DNA from 2 places in the Anoxybacillus sp. LAT27 genome. Region 1 is predicted to be linked to the other one. Evidence: predicted binding sites of a transcription regulator. Region 1 holds the regulator's gene; the other holds the start of a gene.
What was found. Region 1 encodes Rex, which represses fermentation and respiration genes when NADH is low (regulators of the CRP and FNR family bind a similar motif). Its sites were predicted from a motif close to TTGTGAAATATTTCACAA; they were not measured.

Region 1 (3,184 bases):
ACGCGACCTGAGCCAACTGCCACAACTTTTCCTTCTTGTGGTTTTTCTTTCGCTGTGTCTGGTAAAACAATTCCGCTCGCTGTTTTCTCTTCAGTTTGGATTAATTCAATGACAATGCGATCACCTAGTGGCTTCAACACGGCAAACGACCTCCTTAATTAGATTTTCGCTCTATTATTAGCACTCATTACAATCGAGTGCTAACACACTTATTATATTAATGAACTTTTTTTAATTTTGCAAGTAGGAAGTTAAAAATTTTTCAATACATATTTCCCTCTTTCATTATGTCTTTCCTTTCGAAATTCATACAAAAAATATGGTAAAATGAAAAAGTATTTATTTTGTAAAAAGGGGTTGACCATGTGAAAAAACAATATTGGTATGTCATCATTACATATATCGCCATGCAGCTATCGAGCTTAGTCGGCGTCCCTTTACTTGCACATAGCGGCTTTGTCAACGCATCAAATAAAGAAATAGCTTTTTCGATCGCTTCTGGTTATTGGGCTGTTATTAGTTTCTCGATTGCTCTTTTTCTCGTTCTTTATTTTATGAAAGAAGATATGAAATACTCATATGATCGCCATCAATCATCGATTGGCATGTCAGTCTTTTGGGCGATTGGGGGGTTTTTGCTCGCTCTTTTCGCCCAAGGTATTGCAGCAAACATCGAAGTACACCTCTTTGGGGTCGAAATGGGGTCCGAGAACACGAGACGGATCGTTGAAATGGTCAAACTTACACCAGCTCTTATGCTCGTCACTTCAATCGTTGGTCCAGTTTTAGAAGAAATCATCTTTCGAAAAATTATTTTCGGAACGCTGTATCAAAAATATAACTTTTTCTTATCAGCCATCATCAGCTCGCTTTTATTTGCGGTTGTTCATTTAGAGTTCGAACATTTGCTTCTTTATGCAACGATGGGATTTGTATTTGCTTTCTTATATGTCAAAACAAAGCGTATTATCGTACCTATTGCAGCACATGTACTGATGAACACCTTTGTCGTTGCAATTCAAACATTATTTGCTGAAGAAATCGAAAGCATTATGCGTGAGGCAGAACGAATGCAATTCGTAATTTGGAGGCTGTTTTCATGAAGTCTGAACCGTTGTTTTATTTTCTCACAGGCATTTTATTTACTTATTTTGCTGTCCATACCGCCGATGATGGTATTTGGGACATCACAACGATGCTATTTATTTTAATTGCTACATTTGATTTCGGCGCAGGAATTCGTTCTTTACGAAAAAAAACCTCCCGCTCGTAAACGGGAGGTTTACTCATTTCCGTAATGTTTTAAAAAGTAAACGAGTGACTGCAATTCGACCGCTAAATCAATATGGTGAACACGAATATGTTCTGGCACATGCAAGCGAGCTGGCGTAAAGTTTAAAATCCCTTTAATGCCTTTTTGAACAAGTCGGTCAGTAATCGGCTGGGCAACTTGAGCAGGAACGGTTAAAATCGCTACCGTAATCCCTCCAAGCTTTTCTTCCAATTCATCTAAATGATAAACCGGAACCCCTCCGACTTTTGTTCCCACTTTATCCGGATCAACATCGAACGCCATTACGATTTTCGTATTGTTATTTTTACTAAAATTGTAGTTCAAAAATGCTGTCCCTAAATTACCGACGCCAAATAACGCTACTTCTGTCGTTTCATCTTGGTCTAACGTTTTGCGGAAAAACGACAGCAAATAATTCACATTATATCCGTATCCTTTTTTTCCAAGCGCACCAAAGTATGAAAAATCACGGCGAATCGTTGCTGAATCGACTTTTACAGCTTCGCTTAACTCCGCTGAAGATACACGTTGCTTGCCTGATGCATGCAAGTTTTTCAAAAAACGATAGTACAACGGTAGTCGCTTTGCGGTCGCCTGCGGAATTTTTGGTTGTTCATTATTCACGAGTCAATCCCCCACATTTCCTTTCACAAATAGTTAGCGCTTTCATTTTTCTCTCCTATACGTCTAAAAAATTCTCCCCACTTCTAAACTATACACTATTTTTTTCATTCTGTCTTTCCTTTGTACCCTTTATTATTATTTTTGTCAAATTTGTTATTCACACACTAGTGTTGCCGAATATCAAGAAAGTACGTTACACTATCAAAAGAAGATTGAGGTGAGAAAGAATGATCATTTTACAAGTAAATCAACTATCCAAATCATATGGAGCGGAACAAGTTTTATCAGACATTAAGCTTGAAATACAAGAAAAAGACCGTATTGCGTTAGTTGGAAGAAATGGCGCGGGAAAATCGACATTATTAAAAATCATTGCCGGACAGTTGTCATACGACACAGGCGAAATCATTAAACCGAAACACGTAACGATCGGTTATTTAGATCAATATACAGGGTTGCAAGCGCATCGTTCCATTTGGGAAGAAATGCTCGATGTGTTTGCCCCGCTACAACAAATGGAAAAACAATTACGCGAACTAGAACAACAAATGAGTTTACATGATGCTGACTATGAGCGCCTACTTGAGCAATATGATCGTTTACAAACAGAATTCAAAGAAAAAGGTGGCTATCAGTATGAAGCAGATATTCGTTCGGTTCTTCATGGTCTCCGCTTCTCACAGTACGATTATACGACAAAAGTATCTACATTAAGCGGCGGACAGCGGACGAGGCTAGCGCTCGGTAAACTGCTCCTTACAAGACCAGATTTGCTCATTTTAGACGAACCGACAAACCATTTAGATATGGAAACGTTGCAATGGCTTGAACAATATTTAAAAAATTACGATGGGGCCATTCTTATCGTCTCCCACGATCGCTATTTTCTTGACCAAATCGTGACACAAGTGTATGAACTATCACGCACAAAAATAAAAAAATATGTCGGAAACTATACAAGCTACTTACAACAACGTGCTGAACAATTCGAACAACAACTAAAATTGTATGAAAAACAACAAGAGGAAATTACAAAATTAAAAGATTTTATTCAACGCAACATCGCTCGTGCATCAACAACGAAGCGAGCACAAAGCCGTAGAAAACAATTAGAAAAAATGAATATCATCGACAAGCCACTCGGTGATGAAAAATCGGCATCGTTTCGTTTCGAAATCGAACGACCAAGCGGAAACGACGTGCTGACAGCTAACAACTTAGCAATCGGTTACGATCACATCATCGCAACAAACCTTTCATTCCGTA
Region 2 (3,184 bases), on a different contig from region 1:
ATGTGCATATTTGTCAGAACAGTGACAAGATAAATGGATGTGATTTTTTGTGATCAATGTCACATGATATAAATATTCCTTCTTGTACAATGAGAAGTAGTGAGCGAATCGGAGGGATGAAATATGCGTGATTTTCAACAAAATCCATTTATTGTTATATGGGAGTTAACTAGGGCGTGTCAGCTCAATTGTCTTCATTGTCGGGCCGAAGCACAGTATCATCGCGATCCGCGTGAATTAACGTTTGAAGAAGGGAAGCGATTAATTGATGATATTTATGAAATGGATCAGCCTCTTCTCGTGTTTACAGGTGGAGATCCGCTTATGCGTCCAGATGTGTACGATATTGCTAAATATGCGATTGATAAAGGACTTCGTGTATCGATGACCCCAAGTGCAACACCAAACGTGACAAAAGAAGCGATCCGAAAAGCAAAAGAAGTAGGCCTTGCTCGTTGGGCATTTAGCTTAGATGGTCCGAATGCGGATATTCACGATCACTTTCGTGGAACATCTGGCTCGTTCGACTTAACAATGAAAGCGATTCAATATTTACACGAACTCGACATTCCCATTCAAATAAATACAGTCATCTCTCGTTATAACGTTCATGTGCTTGACGAGATGGTGCAACTTGTTGAAAAGCTCGGCTGCGTGCTTTGGAGCGTATTTTTTCTTGTACCGACGGGCAGGGGAAAAGCGACAGATATGATTTCGCCTGTTGAGCATGAAAAAGTGTTTCGCTGGCTTTACGAAACGAGCAAACGTGTACCGTTTGATATAAAAACAACAGCAGGACAGCATTATCGCCGCGTTGTTTTACAACAAAAAATGCGAGAACGTCAAATTCACGGTGACATTCGTTATGAAGATGTGCTAATGAAAGGATTAACTGGACAAGTAGACGGACTAGGGCGTGCCCCAAAAGGAGTAAACGATGGAAACGGTTTTGTATTTATTTCGCATATTGGTGACGTATATCCAAGTGGACTATTGCCTGTAAAAGCAGGGAATGTACGTGAACAACCGTTATCCCATATTTATCGCCATTCTCCAATTTTCAAACAGTTAAGAAATCCAGACGGATATAAAGGAAAATGTGGCGTATGTGAATTTCGTTACGTTTGTGGTGGATCGCGTTCAAGAGCATATGCGGTTACAGGCGACTACTTAGCAAGCGAACCGTACTGCATCTACATCCCAAAAGCATGGCGTCAAAAAGAAAAGGTCGGCGAATAGCCGGCTTTTTTCTATTCATCCATACAGGCGATAAGTTCCTTATTTGTGTAAATTGGGAACTTGTCTTTTTTCTACAAACATTTTATTCATATGAAAGAACGTATGAAAGTTTTGTGAACATAACAAAAATTGTGAACAATATAACAGTTGCGATCGATAAATTTTTTTACGATAAAATTGTCAAACGATAAAGCGAGGGGGAATAAAGATGGAACGATTAAAACAATTTCTTCGAGTTGGTCATTTACCAACACTTCTTTCGTCTTTTTTGTACTTTGATATTAGTTTTATGATCTGGGTGATTCTTGGGGCAACAGGAACGTTTATTGTGGAAGATTTAAGATTGACCCCTGCACAAAAAGGAATGATGGTAGGAATCCCTGTATTAGGAGGAGCGTTGCTTCGTATTCCAATGGGACTATTAGCAGACCGATTCGGTGGTAAGAAAATGGGAATGATCGGAATGGTTTTGACATCCATTCCTCTTTTATGGGGTTGGTTGTTTGCTGATACATTGACACAAATTTATGCGCTTGGATTGTTATTAGGAGTAGCAGGAGCTAGTTTTGCTGTCGCTCTTCCTTTAGCAAGCCGTTGGTATCCGAAAGAACATCAAGGTTTGGCGATGGGAATTGCAGGCGCGGGAAATAGCGGAACGGTTTTAGCAATGTTGTTTGGTCCTCGTATCGCAGAAGAGTATGGTTGGAATAGTGTATTTGGATTAGCGCTCGTTCCTCTCTTTGTTGCTTTTATTGTATTTATCATCTTCGCAAAAGAATGCCCGACTGCGGTAAAACCAGCAAAAATATCGGAATATATGCGCGTGATGAAAATGAAGGAAACGTGGTTGTTTAGCTTTTTTTATAGCTTATCTTTTGGTGGATTTGTCGGAATGACGAGCTATTTAACACTATTCTTTTTCGATCAATACGGAGTAGATAAAGTGACGGCAGGAGATTTTGTGACGCTTGTCGTATTTGCGGGAAGCCTTGTTCGGCCAATTGGTGGCTATTTAGCTGATAAATATGGTGGAATGAAATTGCTCGTTTGGCTGTTTACAGGCGCTACTGTTACATTGGTGATTGTCGGTATGCTTCCGTCTGTTTATGTTGCATTAGCTCTTTTGTTTACCACACTTATTTTTTTTGGTACAGCGAATGGGGCACTATTTCAAGTCATTCCAAATGTATTCCCGAAAGAAGTCGGATTATTGACAGGTTTTGTCGGTGCAGCAGGTGGATTAGGAGGGTTCTTTTTACCTAATATTTTAGGTTTATTTAAACAATGGACGAATTCATATTCGTATGGCTTTTGGTGGGTAGCAGCAACTATGTTTGTTGCAATGCTTATTATGAGACGATTGCGAAAAACGATCGCTTAAATATCATTTTTTAACATTGTATGAACGTTTCTGAATATGTGATGCACATCACATTCTTATTTATGTGGTTTCTTTATGATGAAAGTACAACAATCATTTTTATAAATCATACTTCAAAAAGGAGAGATAACGTTATGAGTCAACCATTGAAAACGGCTTCAGAAAACGGTGAACGGACAAGTCGAATTGGTTCTTATTGGAACCCAGAAGATCCAGCATTTTGGGAAAAAGAAGGGAAAAAACATGCTCGTCGAAATCTGTGGATCTCTGTTCCAACGTTAATGTTGGCATTTATCGTTTGGCAAATTTGGTCTATTACTGCAGCACGTTTGAATGACATTGGATTCCAGTTGACGCAAAGTCAATTATTTACGTTAGCCGCTGTTCCGGGGTTAGTAGGTGCAACATTTCGTTTTGTTTACACGTTTGCTGTTGGGAAATTTGGCGGAAGAAACTGGACTGTTTTTTCGACAGGAATACTACTTGTTCCCGCAATCGGTGTAGGATTAGCCGTACAAAATCCCAATACACCGTATTGGCTCATGTTGCTGTTAGCGGCATTCT

Region 2: a site for Rex is predicted at 1,369-1,386, ahead of LD028_RS14500 (nitrate/nitrite transporter). Genes of this name have one in related genera too.

Annotation. Positions count from the first base shown of each region.
Region 1 is NZ_JAIWYK010000082.1:4,263-7,446, reverse strand. Features, by position in the region: gene groES (co-chaperone GroES) at 1-140, opposite strand, end outside; gene LD028_RS08460 (CPBP family intramembrane glutamic endopeptidase) at 366-1,103, shown strand; gene LD028_RS08455 (YdiK family protein) at 1,100-1,273, shown strand; gene LD028_RS08450 (redox-sensing transcriptional repressor Rex) at 1,283-1,918, opposite strand; gene LD028_RS08445 (ABC-F family ATP-binding cassette domain-containing protein) at 2,146-3,184, shown strand, end outside.
Region 2 is NZ_JAIWYK010000440.1:94,287-97,470, reverse strand. Features, by position in the region: gene LD028_RS14505 (TIGR04053 family radical SAM/SPASM domain-containing protein) at 124-1,239, shown strand; gene LD028_RS14500 (nitrate/nitrite transporter) at 1,448-2,620, shown strand; gene LD028_RS14495 (NarK family nitrate/nitrite MFS transporter) at 2,755-3,184, shown strand, end outside.